Regions from separate parts of the Ensifer sp. ENS06 genome, predicted to be linked through region 1. Evidence: riboswitches for the same ligand, from Rfam matches in the RefSeq annotation. Region 1 holds a riboswitch; the other holds the start of a gene.
The links. A riboswitch is a leader RNA that binds a small molecule or an ion and turns the genes downstream of it on or off. The one in region 1 is predicted to bind FMN.
Positions count from the first base shown of each region.

Region 2: linked by a shared signal. The riboswitch ahead of IB279_RS06750 (DMT family transporter) and the one ahead of IB279_RS13045 (6,7-dimethyl-8-ribityllumazine synthase) in region 1 are both predicted to bind FMN.

Region 1 is NZ_JACVBC010000002.1:788,555-795,820, reverse strand. Features, by position in the region: gene IB279_RS13050 (low temperature requirement protein A) at 1-1,221, shown strand, start outside; gene IB279_RS13045 (6,7-dimethyl-8-ribityllumazine synthase) at 1,601-2,074, opposite strand; FMN riboswitch at 2,167-2,316, opposite strand; gene IB279_RS13040 (ABC transporter ATP-binding protein) at 2,430-3,491, opposite strand; gene IB279_RS13035 (ABC transporter permease) at 3,503-4,285, opposite strand; gene IB279_RS13030 (ABC transporter permease subunit) at 4,282-5,163, opposite strand; gene IB279_RS13025 (ABC transporter substrate-binding protein) at 5,347-6,453, opposite strand; gene IB279_RS13020 (MurR/RpiR family transcriptional regulator) at 6,658-7,266, opposite strand, start outside.
Region 2 is NZ_JACVBC010000001.1:1,360,437-1,367,702, reverse strand. Features, by position in the region: gene IB279_RS06755 (esterase-like activity of phytase family protein) at 1-1,976, opposite strand, end outside; gene IB279_RS06750 (DMT family transporter) at 2,044-2,958, opposite strand; FMN riboswitch at 3,046-3,228, opposite strand; gene hupB (DNA-binding protein HupB) at 3,353-3,628, opposite strand; gene lon (endopeptidase La) at 3,849-6,269, opposite strand; gene clpX (ATP-dependent Clp protease ATP-binding subunit ClpX) at 6,654-7,266, opposite strand, start outside.

The DNA of each region.
Region 1 (7,266 bases):
GGCCGCGACACGCATGAACATCACAGGACGGCGACGACGCTCGAACTCTTGTTCGACCTGACCTTCGTCATCGCCTTTAGCCTGGCGGCTTCGCAGCTTGCTCATTTCCTGGCCGAAGGGCACTTCTTTTCCGGCCTCTTCGGCTTCGCGCTTGCGACCTTCTCCATCTGCTGGGCCTGGATCAATTTCAGCTGGTTTGCCTCCGCCTACGACACGGACGACTGGGTATTCCGCATCGTCACCATGGTGCAGATGGTCGGCGTGCTGATCCTTGCGATCGGCCTGCCGCCGATGTTCGAGTCGATCGACAAGGGTGAGCATCTCGACAACGGCATCATGGTGCTCGGCTATGTCGTCATGCGGGTGGCAATGCTCTTCCAATGGCTGCGCGCCAGCCGGCAGGACCCGGCCCGACGGGATGCCTGCATGGCCTACGTCAAAGCAATCAGCCTCGCCCAGCTCGGCTGGGTCGTTCTGATCTTCTTCGATTTCTCGCTGCTGGTGACCTTCGTCATGGTCGTGGGGCTGACGGCGATCGAGATGCTCGGCCCCTATGTCGCCGAGATGCGCTACGGCGGAACGCCCTGGCATGCCCATCACATCGCCGAGCGCTACGGGCTGCTCGCGATCATCGCGCTTGGGGAAGGGGTGGTCGGCACGGTCGCCTCAATCTCCGCCGTGGTCGAAGGGCAGGGCTGGAACCTCGATGTCGCGCTCGTCTGCCTCGCCGGTACGGGGCTCACCTTCGGCATGTGGTGGATCTATTTTCTGCTGCCGAGCGCCGAGATCCTGCACCGGCACCGTCAAAAACGCTCCTTCGTCTGGGGCTACGGCCACATGCCGATCTTCGCCTCGATCGTGGCGACTGGCGCCGGCCTGCATGTGGCGGCCTATTACATCGAGCACAAGGCGCATATCGGCTCGGTCGCAACGGTGCTGACCGTTGCGGTGCCCGTCGCGTGCTACATCGGGCTGCTCTATGCGATGTACGCCTATCTTATGCAGCAGGTGGAGCGGTTGCATCTCTGGCTGCTCGCGGGCACGGCAGTGGTGCTGGCCGCGTCAGTGGTCGCGGCCATGGCCGGGCTCGACATGGCCAAGTGCCTGATCATCCTGATGCTCGCGCCCGTCGTCACCATCGTCGGCTACGAGGTGGCGGGGCACCGGCACCGCGTGGCGGCACTGGATCGCAGCCTGCGCAAGAACGAGGCTGCGCATTGATTTTGCGAGCCGAAACAGCGCGTTGCCGGCTCAAGCTGGTGAGCCGATTCAGGTGGTTCAGAGGTTGATTCAAGCGCAGCGTTCGGCGCTGTTCGCCCCTGCCGCTGCCCCCTCACGCTAACCTTCTCCCCGCGGCGGGGAGAGGGAACGAGAACGCAAGCTGCCTCGGAGTTTGTGATGGACCCGGGTGGAAGGCCGTTCTCGGTAGCCCCGGGGAGAGAGTTTGCGCGACAAGGGTGCCGCTTGTGTCCTTCTCCCCGCCCGCGGGGAGAAGGTGGCCGGCAGGGCGGATGAGGGGCATTCCCCTCACCGGGCGGATGAGGGGCAAGCCTTCACCGGGCGGATGAGGGGCGAGCCAACCTCAACCGCATCTCGCGGATCAGGCGTTGACCAGCGCCAGCTTGGCGCGGGCGTCGAGGATCTGGGCGCAGGCGTTGGCCGCCTCAGTACCCTTGGTAACAAAGTGCTCGCGGAAGAAGGCGATCAGCGGTTCGCTTTCTTGGAAATTGTGCGGCGTCAGTACGGCGGAAAGCACCGGCACATTGGTGTCGAGTTGCACGCGCATCATGCCGTCGAGCACGGTGCCGGCGACGAAATCGTGGCGGTAGATGCCGCCGTCGACGACGAAGGCGGTGCCGAGGATCGCGGCATAGCGGCCGGTCTTGGCCAGCGTCTGCGCATGCAGCGGGATTTCGAGCGCGCCGGGTACGTCGAAGATCTCGACGTCGGCTGCCGAGCCGCCAAGCTTCGTCCATTGCGTGACGAAGGCATCGACGCAGCGGTCGACGATATCGGCATGCCAGCGGGCACGAACGATCGCGATCTTGGCGGCGGGGTGGGAAAGAATGGTCATGGTCTCAAGCCTTTCAGGGTTTGGCGTTTCCAATGATCCCGTCGGGCGAACATGCATGCGCGCGAGGTCCCGTCGCGGGGACCCACGTTGCTGCTTGCTCTCTTCCATCCGGACTGTGACCGTCGGCTCCGGAATCTGACCGGATCTGCTGACCCCCAGGGTGAAACCCTGAGGCGCTCGCGGGCTTCGGCCTTTCGGCCGCTACCGCCGGTGGGGAATTTCACCCCGCCCTGAGAACAACGCGACTATATAGCGCGACCGCGCGCGGTCAAACGCACGGTGCGACGAAAATGCCAGAAATCACGACAGATTTTTCCAGTGTTTGGAGCCATCGGAAGAAATCGTTCCGATCCGCTTACTCGCGGATGACCAAGAGGTCCTTGGCGGCAAAGCGCAGCGTGACGTTGTCGCCGGAAACCGGCGGGGCCACACCCGGATTGTTGAACATGTCGAAGGAGATGACGTCGCCGCCGACGCGAAGGCGCGTGCGGATGACCGAGCCGAGGAAGCTCGTCGAGACGACCTCGCCGGCAAGCGACGTGTCGCCCGTGGCGCCCTCGGCGATCGAGCCCGCTTCGGGACGAAGCGCCAGCGAAATGCTGTCGCCGCCCTTCATGCCGGCAATCGGATCCTTCAGCGCGATCTGCTGGTTGCCGATCGTGACGGCACCCGCGGCCGGGTCCGCGACCTTGCCTTCGATGATGCTGAGCGTGCCGACGAAGGAGGCGACGAAACGCGTTGACGGCGTGTTGTAGATCTCGAAGGGGGTGCCGATCTGGTCGGCGCGGCCGGCATTCATGACGACGATGCGATCGGAGATCGACAGCGCTTCTTCCTGGTCATGGGTCACGAACACGGTGGTGATGCCGAGCTGTTGCTGGATCTGCCGGATTTCCTCGCGCAGCGACACGCGGATCTTGGCGTCGAGCGCCGACAGCGGCTCGTCGAGCAGCAGCACCTGCGGCTTGACCGCAATGGCGCGGGCAAGCGCAACGCGCTGCTGCTGGCCGCCGGAGAGCTGGTAGGGGAAGCGGTCCGCCAGGTGCTCGAGCTTGATCAGCCCGAGCATCTGCTTCACCCTCGCGTCGATCTCCGACTTGTCTGTACCTGCGACCTTGAGGCCGAAGGCGACGTTGTCATGCACGTTCATGTTGGGAAACAGCGCATAGGCCTGGAACACCATGCCGATGTTGCGCTGGTTGGGCTTCAGCGAGTTCTGGTCGCGGCCGTTGATGACGATCTTGCCGCTGGTCGGGCTTTCGAAGCCGGCGATCATGCGCAGGACCGTGGTCTTGCCGCAGCCCGATGGTCCGAGGAACGAGACGAACTCGCCCTTTTCGATGTCCATGTTGAAATCGTGCACGACGTGAACCGGGCCGAAGGACTTCTTGATGCTGGTGAGTGACAGGAAACTCATGGGTGCGGTCCTCAGGCCTTAGGAGGCGCGCTTTTTTGAAAGCGCGAGACGAGCTGGATGAGGCCGAGGCAGCCCCAGGTGATGCCGAATGCAATGACGGCGAGTGCGGCCGGTTCATAGGCGCGGTTGGCGCCCAGGAGCTGCATGTAGGGGCCGAAAGCCGGGCGGTTGAGCAAGGCCGCCATGGTGAACTCGCCGATGACGATGGCAAAGGTCAGGAAGGCGCCCGAGAGCACGGCGACGAGCACGTTCGGCAGAATGATCTTGGCAAGGATCGTCGTCCATCCGGCGCCGAGGCTTTGGGCGGCCTCGGTCAAGGTGGCGACGTCGATGGTGCGAAGGCCCGTGTCGACTGCGCGGTACATGTAGGGTAGCGCAAGCGTCGCATAGCCGAACATCAGGAGGATGTTGGTGCCGGTGAGCGAGCCCGTCAACGGCAGCCAGCTCGAGGTGTTGTAGAGCCGGATGTAGCCGAAGACGATGACGATCGCTGGGATGACCAGCGGCAGCAGCGTGATGAACTCGATGACGGGGCGCAGCCGCGGCAGCTTGAGGCGGACCCAGTAGGCTGTCGGCACGACGAGGAGAACACCGAAGAGGATGGTGAACAAGGCCTGCAGCACCGAATAGGTGAAGGTCTCCTGGAAGCGCGGGTCGGCGAAGACCTTCTGGTAAGCGTCGAAGGAGTATTCGCCGCGGCGCATCTTCAAGGAGAAGTTGGTCATGCCGATGAGCGGCAGGGTGAAATAGAGGAGGCCGAAAACGAGGGCTCCCCAGGCCCAGATCTTCTTCATTTCAGCCACCTTTCGCTGCGGCTGCGCAGCCAGATGTAGATCGCGTTGGCGATACCGGTGACGACGATCATGCCGAAGGCGAGCGCGTAACCGAGATGCGGGTTGCCGAGCACGTCGCCGCGGATCTGAGCAAAGAGCAGGATCGGCACGATCGAGAGCGACGAGCCGGTGAGTGCGATCGCGGTCGCAACGGCGCCGAAGGCATTGGCGAACAGCAGCGCCAGCGTGCCGAGCAGCGACGGAAGCAGGATCGGGAAGGCGACCATGCGCCAGTATTGCAGGCCGGTGGCGCCGAGGATCTCGGCGGCCTCGCGCCATTCGCGCTTCAGGCCGTCGAGTGCCGGCGTGATGATCAGGATCATCAGCGGGATCTGGAAGAACAGATAGGTGACCGTCAGCCCCCAGAAGGACAGCAGGTTGAAGCCGAGCATCCGGAGGTCGAGCCCGAAGTTCGAGCGCAGGAAGACGGTGACGATGCCGACAGGTCCAAGCGTTGCGAGAAAGGCAAAAGCGAGCGGCACGCCGGCGAAGTTGGAGGCGACGCCCGAGAAGGTTAGAAGCGGTCCGCGGATCCCCTTCGGCAAGCCGCCGAAGACGATGGCGGACGCCATGGCAAAGCCGATCAGGCAGCCGAGAAGTGCGGAGGCGATGCTGATCTTGATGGAGATCCAGTAGGCAGCCAGGATCGAGGGCGTGAACAGGCCGCGGATGTTGTCGAGCGTGAAGCTGCCATCGGGCGTCTGAAACGCGCCGACCACGATCTTCATCGTCGGCAAAAGCAGGAACAGCGTCACGAAGGCGGCAAAGGGAAGAATGCCCAGCCAGTGAAGCGGTAGGCGACGCGCCGGCGGGCTGGCGTCGGGTTTAGCAGATGACATTCCGTTCGCGCCCCTGAAGCCGCGTTTTCCACGCGGGCGTTATCGATTGTTGCAAGCAAGAAGCGGGAAACCGACGAAGCCGCGCACGGCTACCGGATCTCGCTCCAAGGACTTGAATTTCTTACGAATAACCTATGCGCCCCGACCGGAAAACCGGTCGGGGCGACATGTCTGTGGAAAGGCTTACTGAACGTTCGCGCCGACGACGGAATCCCAGCCGCCGGTGACGGCAGCCTTGTTGGCGTCGACTTCTTCGAGCGTCGGGAAGTAGGCCTTCTCGTAAGCGGCTGCCGGCGGCAGGGCGTCGATCAGCTCCTGCGGAACCTTGCCGGCCTTGACCATGGCGTTGAAGCGGGTCGGGTGGCAGAAGCCCTTGAGCCAGCCGAGCTGACCTTCGTCGGAGTAGAGGTGCTCCATCCACAGCTTCGCTGCGTTCGGGTGCGGCGCGTAGGCCGAGATGCCCTGAACGTAGACGCCGGCGAGAACGCCGCTGGCCGGAACGACGACTTCGGTCGGCGGGTTGCCGTTGAGCGTCTTTGCCCAGCCGAGCGCGTTGTAGTCCCAGGCAACGACGATCGGGGTCGAGCCCTGGGCGAGCGTGCCCGACTTGCCGATAACCGGAACGAAGTTGCCGGCCTTGTTCAGTTCGGCGAAGTAGCCGAGACCAGCTTCACCGGCTTCCTTGCCCGACTTCGCACCCTTGGCGAGACCGGCGGCGAGAACGCCGAGGATCGCCTGGTTCGAGGCGCGCGGGTCACCGGCGAGAGCGACCTGACCGGCATAATCCGGCTTCAGGAGGTCAGCCCAGTCCTTCGGAGCTTCCTTGACGAGGTCCTTGTTTACCAGGAACGACATGACGCCGTAGTAGTCGCCGTACCAGTAGCCTTCGGCGTCCTTGACGCTGTCCGGGATCTCGTCCCAGGTGGAGACCTTGTAGGGCTGCAGCAGGCCTTCGGCCTTCATCTGCGGGCCGAAGGCGAGACCGACGTCGACGACGTCAGGAGCCTGCGGGCCCTTGTTGTCCTTGTTGGCCTTGACGGCTTCGACTTCGTCGGCCGAGCCTGCGTCCGGGTTCAGTTCGTTGACCTGGATTTCCGGATACTTGGCCTTGAAGGAAGCGATGACGTCGCCGTAGCCGCACCAGTCGTGGGGCAGGGCGACGGTCGTCAGCATGCCTTCCTTCTTGGCGGCTTCGATGAGCTCGGCGCTCGGTTCGGCAGCGGCGATTGCCGTCGTCGCCAGGAAAATGGCGGTGGAGAGCGAAAGCAGGCGTTGGGTTTTTGAAATCACTGGAGTTCTCCTTATGGGTTTAGTCAAATTCGTGGGGTTTCAGTCGATTTCGGCGAAGCTGTTAAAGAGATGCGATGAAAGTAATGTGACAGGGGTTTATCCGTTCGCGCCGCGTATGTCGTTGGAAGAACATTTCTTTTTTGGCTTCGGCGGGCCACTGTCGCATAACTGCATGAAATCCTGTGAACGTGTCGGCGAATTCTCCTAGACCGGTTTGCGAAAGATGCGGGTGGAATCGAACAGGCCCTCGAGCGTCTTCATCCGATCCCGGGTTTCGTCCCAGTTCGAACTCTGAACGGCCTCGATCAGGGCCTCGATCAAGAACAGGATGACGACGGAGCTGTCCCAGGCGGACGGCACCTCGATCTGCGAGCGAAACACCCTTGAGGCGGACTTGGCGACCGGTGAACTCCAGCGATCGGTAAAAAGGATGATCTCGACACCCCGCTCGCGGGCGGATTTGGCAAGCGTCACCATCTCCTGCTCGTAGCGGCGAATGTCGAAGAGAATCAGCACGTCGCCCTGGCGCATGTCGAGCACATAGTGCGGCCAGGCGCTGGCATTGGTGGCGATTTCGGTGACCCCCGGCCGAATGACCTGAAGGTGGGTGAAGAGATAATCGGCGAGCGAGCGGGTGATGCGGCCGCCGAGCAGATAGATGCTGCGCTTACGGTCGGCGATCAGCGCAGCCGCCTCGTCGAATTCCTGCGGCTCGATCTGGGTCAGCGTCTCGCGCAGATTGCTGGTGATCGCGTCGGCAAAGCGGTTGAGCGTGTGGGTGCCGGGCGCATTAGCAGCCCAGCGGTCGTGCTT
Region 2 (7,266 bases), on a different contig from region 1:
AGCGCAACGCGATAGATCTTCTTCAGCTTGGCAGCCTGACCGATCAGGTTGTCGCGCTCGATGACATAGGCATAGTCGCCGTGGACGGAAATTTCCGACAGACCAACCCAGCCGTCACCGGCCTTTTCGAGTGGGTAGCGCACGGCGCCCCATTCTTCGCTCTTCACGTTGTAGGAGACGAGCTTGACGAAGCCCTTCTCGTCATCCTTCCATTCGCGCTGAACCGCCATCCACAGCGTCTGCTCGTCGCCTTCGCCGACAACGGTGATGCCTTCGAAGCCAAAGCGGGTTTCGCCGGCACGCAGCGCTTCCGGCAGGGCGATTTCCTTCTTGATCTCGCCCTTCTTGTTCACGTGGAAGATCGCGTGGCTGTAGAGCTTGTCGGAGTTGCCTTCCGACGCAAGCCAGAAGCCCCCTTCCCCGTCATTGGCGATGCCTTCGATGTCGAGCTTCTGCGCCGGTGCGCCATCGCGGGTGATGGCGAGCGCTTCGGTGATCAGCGCCGGCTTCTGGGTGGCGTCGATGGTGAAGATCGTGGGCTGCGACGAGTAGACCGAATCGTTGACGGCGCGCAGGAAGCCGGGCTTGTCGGCGACGGCAGCGAGACCGGAGAGTGCGCCGAAGCCGATCGGCAGGCCATCCTTCTCGGCGGAGCGGATCTGCGGATAGACCGCTTCGCCCTCGGCACGCTCATAGATCATCACGTGCGAGCGCGCGCCGCCGTCCTCGACGAGATCGACTTCGTTTGCGGTCGCAAAGAGATTGCGCGCGGGGATCGCGACGGCGCCTTCCGGCGAGATGCCCGACGGCAGGAGCTGCAGCAGCTCAGGCTCGGCGCCCGTATCCTTGTAGACGCCGACGATCGAGGCACGCTCGGACAGAACGAAGAACAGGTTGTCGTCACCGAACTTCGCCGCTTCCAGGCCCTCGGGCTCAACGCCCTTGGCCGAAGAGCGCTTCTCGGGATAGTGGCCGATGGCGGCAATCGCATGCTCGAAGCTCGCGCCCGATTCGAAGAGTACCTTGCCGGTGGTGTCGAAGATCGTGAAGCCGCGCGAACCGCCTTCATAGTCGCCTTCGTTGGCAACAACGATGCGGTTGTCGTCGAGCCACTTCACCGCGTCGGGCTCGCGCTTGCGGCCCGGCTGCTCGTCCTTGAAGGCAATCGCGCCGTTGCGCTTGGTGTCGATGTTCTTGAGGTCGACCGTGCCGGCAGAGAAATGCGTCTTCACCGTTCCCGTCTTGCCGTCGATGATGACGATGTGGTTGTTCTCCTGCAGCGTCAGCGCGATCTCGTCCTTGCCGTTGAAGGAAACGAATTCCGGCTCCGGGTCTTCACCGGCGATTTCGGCAAGACCGGTCAGCGTCACGCGCTTCAGCGAACCGCAATCGGCAACACCATCCTTCAAAGACAAGATGACGAGGTCGCCGGCCGGCATCTGCGGGATCTTGCCGTCGTTCAGCTCTTCATCGCGCTCGTTCTCGATGGCGATGGCCGCCAGCGTGCGGTCCTTGTTGACGGCGATCGAATCCGGCTGGCCGCCGAGATCGCAGGTGGCATCGACTTTCTTCGAGGCCAGATCGACGATCGCAAGGAGCCCCGAAGGCTTGACGAAGCTTTCGCGCGTGTTGACCGCGACGAGTGCCTTTGCACCGGCGATGGTGACCGAGGTCGGCTCGCCGTCAAAAGAGACCGTGCCGGCTGCCTTCGGCGCCTTGGCATCGGTGATGTCGATCAGGCCGACGCGCTTGCCGGGGCTGTCGGAATAGACAAGCGTGTTGCCGTCTTCGCTGGCCGTGATGATTTCGGCAGATGTCGGCGCCTTGCGCGCATCGCCTTCCGGCAGGTTATCGGCAACAGCAAAGGATGCAATGCGGTTGAAGACGGGCTCGGCCGCCGCAGGAAATGCTGCGGATGCAAGAAGAACGGCCGCAAGCGCGGTCACGCGCGAAGTGATGGTCATGAAATCCCCCATGTGCGAACACTGAAAACATGGGGGTTCTGCGCGATGCCGATGACAGCCGAATGACAACGCTTGGGTTTTACACCGTTCCGGTTGCAGGCGCGGCGCGCTCGCGCCGCAACTCGTTGCGCATGATGAACAGCGAGGCGCCAAGGATCAGCACTGCGCCGACCCAAAGATATCCTGTCGGCGCGTAACCGAAGACCAGCCAGCCCGCAAAGACGTTAAGCGGCAGCTTCAGATCGTCGAAGGGCTGCACATAGGCGGCGTCGGCAACAGTATAGGCGAGCGTCAGCAGATATTGTGCGACTACGGTCAGTATCCCGGCGAGCAGCAGGAAGCCGAGTGCTGTCCCATCCGGCATGGTGAAGCCGGCCGAAAGCGCGATGGCGCCGTTGATCGGGGTCAGAAGCACAAGCAGCCATACGGTGATCGTTTCGGGGCGCTCGAGACTTGTGAGGCTCTTGGTGATGAGCGACGAAGCGCCCCACAACAGCGCCGACAGGATCGGCAAAAGGGCGGCCCAGCTGAAGCTGTCCGACCACGGTTCGAGAATGATCATCGCCCCGGCGAAACCGACCGCGGTTGCGGCCCAACGCGCCGCGCCGACGCGTTCACCGAGAAACAGGCGGGCGCCGAGGATGATGAAGAACGGCGAGGTCATGACCAGCGCGATCGCCTGCCAGATCGGCACGTGCGCCAGACCGGAGACCCAGGCCCCCACACCGAAGGCGGCCAGCACCACGCGCGCGATGTGACGCCAGGGATAGTCGGTGCGCATGGCCGACAGCCCGACGCGTCGCAGAAACGGCAGTGAGAAGAGGAAGGCGAAGGCATATTGCCAGAACGCCATGGCGGTGGCTGGAAAACCGAGCTTCATCGTCAGCCATTGGGTGACGACATTGAGGCCGGCGAAAGCGATCCCGGCCAACACCATGAAGCCGGCTCCGGCCATGGCGCGCGAGGAGGAAAAGCCGAGGGAAGTCTGATTCATGTCATGCACCCTGAAAGCGGACCAAACACAAATCAGGACGCATGAGCGCACGGCACGACGCCGGGCATCCCTGCCCTTCGTGCCAGCGACCATTCTCTTTCATCCGGACTATGACCGTCGGCTCCGGAGTTGCACCGGATCTGCTGACCCTCTCCCCAAAAATCGAGGAAAGGCGCTCGCGGGCTTGGGCCACCTTCGCGCGTCTCCAAGACGCCGCGCTGTCATGCCCTTACCGCCGGTGGGGACTTTCACCCCGCCCTGAGAATGGGCAAGCCCTAGAGCAAATGACGGACACCCGCAAGGGCTGCCCCCAAAATGCGAAAGGGTCCGGCTTGCGCCGAACCCTCGAATACCTGGACTGCCGGCCTCGTGTCCGGCCGCCAAGCAAATCTCATCAGCCGTTGACGGCATCCTTCAGGCCCTTGCCGGCCGTGAACTTCGGCACGTTGCGTGCCGGGATGTCAACTTCCGCACCCGTGGACGGGTTACGGCCCTTCGAGGCTTCGCGGCGCGAAACCGAGAAGTTGCCGAAGCCGACCAGGCGAATGTCGCCGCCGTTCTTCAGCTCAGCCTGGATGGTCTCGAAAACTGCATCAACTGCAGAAGATGCGTCGGTCTTGGAAAGTCCGGCCTTCTCAGCAACGGCAGACACGAGCTCATTTTTGTTCATGTTTCCACCCCTTTCAGATTGGTTCGAAACGACTGTGTTTTAAGGCGCGGCGGCTTGCGCTTCGCCCGCGTCTTGCCTTTCCCAATTGCGCCTAATCCCTTGGAATGCAAGGCTTGCAGGGCGCTTTTACAACAAAAAAGACCGGCCAATGGCCGGTCTTCCCAATTTTTCTGCAAAATGAGCGCCGCGCGAGCCGGCTGCACCCATTTTCAAGCGCCCGTCAGTGGGCGACGGAGGAGCCTGCTTCGTCCTGCGAATCAACCGGTGCTACGGTTGCCGGCTCGTTTGCCGGGTCCCAATCGATCGGTTCCGGCATGCGCACCAGAGCGTGTTCGAGCACCTCGCCCACCCGCGAAACCGGGATGATTTCGAGCGCGTTCTTCACGTTGTCCGGGATCTCGGCGAGATCCTTGGCGTTCTCTTCCGGGATCAGCACCTTCTTGATGCCGCCCCGCAGCGCTGCCAGGAGCTTCTCCTTCAGACCGCCGATCGGCAGCACGCGGCCGCGCAGCGTGATCTCGCCGGTCATTGCGACATCCTTGGAGATCGGGATGCCGGTCATGATCGACACGATCGTGGTTGCCATGGCGACGCCGGCCGAAGGGCCATCCTTCGGCGTCGCACCTTCCGGTACGTGCACGTGGATGTCACGCTTGTCGAACAGCGGCGGTTCGATGCCGAAGTCGATTGCGCGCGAGCGGACATAAGAAGCCGCCGCGGAAATCGATTCCTTCATCACGTCGCGCAGGTTGCCGGTGACGGTCATGCGGCCCTTGCCGGGCATCATGACGCCTTCGATCGTCAGAAGCTCGCCGCCGACCTCAGTCCATGCGAGACCGGTGACAACACCGATCTGATCGTCACGTTCGGCTTCGCCGTGGCGGAAGCGCGGAACGCCCAGATAGTCGTTGATGTTGGCAGCGTTCACTTCGACCTTCTTGGCCTTGCCCTTGATGATCTCGGTCACGGCCTTGCGGGCGAGCTTCATCAGCTCGCGTTCGAAGTTACGCACACCGGCTTCGCGGGTGTAGGTCTGGATGACCGCCATCAGCGCGCCGTCTGTGACCGAGAATTCCTTCGGCTGCAGCGCGTGGTCGCGGATCGCCTTCGGCAGCAGATGCCGCTTGGCGATTTCCAGCTTTTCCTCTTCCGTGTAGCCGGCGATGCGGATCACTTCCATGCGGTCCATCAACGGCGCCGGGATATTCAGCGTGTTGGCGGTGGTGATGAACATCACGTTGGACAGGTCGTATTCGACCTCCAGGTAGTGGTCCATGAAGGTCGAGTTCTGTTCCGGATCCAGCACCTCGAGCAGCGCCGACGACGGATCGCCGCGGAAGTCCTGGCCCATCTTGTCGATTTCGTCGAGCAGGAACAGCGGGTTGGACCGCTTCGCCTTCTTCATCGACTGAACGACCTTGCCCGGCATGGAGCCGATATAGGTGCGGCGGTGGCCACGGATCTCGGCTTCGTCACGAACGCCGCCCAGCGCCATGCGCACATATTCGCGGCCGGTCGCCTTGGCGATCGACTTGGCGAGCGAGGTCTTGCCGACGCCCGGAGGGCCGACGAGGCACAGGATGGGGCCCTTGATCTTGGTCGAACGCGCCTGCACGGCGAGATACTCGACGATGCGCTCCTTGACCTTGTCGAGGCCGAAATGATCGACGTTGAGCACTTCCTCGGCATGGTTCAGGTCGGTCTTGATCTTCGACTTCTTGCCCCAGGGCAGGCCGAGCAGCCAATCCAGGTAATTGCGAACGACGGTGGCTTCCGCCGACATCGGGCTCATCTGGCGCAGCTTCTTCAGCTCTGCATCAGCCTTTTCGCGCGCTTCCTTGGAAAGCTTGGTCTTGGCGATACGCTCTTCGAGCTCGGCCATCTCGTCGCGGCCGTCCTCGCCGTCGCCGAGTTCCTTCTGGATCGCCTTCATCTGTTCGTTGAGGTAGTACTCGCGCTGGGTCTTCTCCATCTGGCGCTTGACGCGCGAGCGGATGCGCTTTTCCACCTGCAGGACGGAGATCTCGCCTTCCATGAAGCCGAGCGCCTTTTCCAGGCGCATCTTCACGCTGGTGGTCTCCAGCATTTCCTGCTTTTCGACGATCTTGATCGACAGGTGCGAAGCGACCGTGTCGGCCAGCTTCGAATAGTCCTCGATCTGGCTGGCAACGCCGACGACCTCGGGAGAGATCTTCTTGTTGAGCTTTACGTAGCTTTCGAATTCGGAGACGACCGAGCGGCTGAGCGCCTCGATCTCGACCGGATCTTCCTCCGGCTCGCTCAGGCTATGCGCCGAAGCCTCATAGAATTCCTCGCGCGGCGTGTAGCCGTCGATTTTGGCGCGCGCGCGGCCCTCGACCAGTACCTTGACGGTGCCGTCGGGCAGCTTCAGCAGTTGCAGAACGTTGGCGATGGTACCGACTTCGTAGATCGCAGACGGTTCCGGATCGTCGTCGGTGGCGTTGATCTGGGTGGCAAGCATGATCTGCTTGTCCGTGCCCATGACTTCCTCAAGCGCACGGATCGATTTTTCGCGGCCGACGAAAAGCGGCACGATCATATGCGGGAAGACTACGATGTCGCGGAGCGGCAGGACCGGGTAGGTCGCGCTTTCAGTCGCCGGTGACGTTTTGTTCGTCATGTCATTTCCTTTCCGTCCCGATTTCGGGCCCGTATCCGGGAGCCCTACAGGCACTCCCGGCTGTCATATTTTCCACATGAAAGTGGAGTGCGACCGCGTCCATTTCAAGGCTCGACGCAGACATCCACAAACAGTGGCCGGGTCCTTCTGACTACGCATCAATGCTGTTGCGGACCTTGCGACGGACTACAAGCTCATGGACCGCAACCATTAAGGTCCTTCATTGAATCGTCACATCATTGCGTTGTTTGCGGCACTTTAGCAACAATCGAATTGTGAAATCTGCGCCCCGGCGCAGGTGTCTCAACAGCTAAGTGTGAACACATGAAGCAGACATGAAAAAGCCCGCACGAGGCGGGCTTCTCAAAGGGTAATTCAGGACGCTCAGGCCGAAACGTTGGTCTTTTCGTCCGACCGTTCCGAGTAGATGTAGAGCGGCCGGGCAGCGCCCTTGACCACCTCGTCCGAGATAACCACTTCGCGCACGCCTTCGAGCGTCGGCAGCTCGAACATGGTGTCGAGCAGGATCTTCTCCATGATGGAGCGAAGGCCACGGGCACCAGTCTTGCGCACGATCGCCCGACGCGCGATCTCGCGAAGCGCGTCCTCGTGGAAGGTCAGTTCGACGTCTTCCATCTCGAACAGGCGCTGGTACTGCTTGATCAGAGCGTTCTTCGGCTCGGACAGGATCTGGATCAGCGCATCTTCATCGAGATCTTCCAGCGTCGCCAGAACCGGCAGACGACCGATGAATTCCGGGATCAGGCCGAACTTGACGAGATCTTCCGGCTCCAGTTCGCGCAGAACTTCGCCGACACGGCGATCTTCCGGCGAGCGGACCGTTGCGCCGAAACCGATCGAGGTCTTCTCGCCACGGGCGGAGATGATCTTGTCGAGGCCGGCAAAGGCACCGCCGCAGATGAACAGGATGTTGGTCGTATCCACCTGCAGGAATTCCTGCTGCGGATGCTTGCGGCCGCCCTGCGGCGGTACCGAG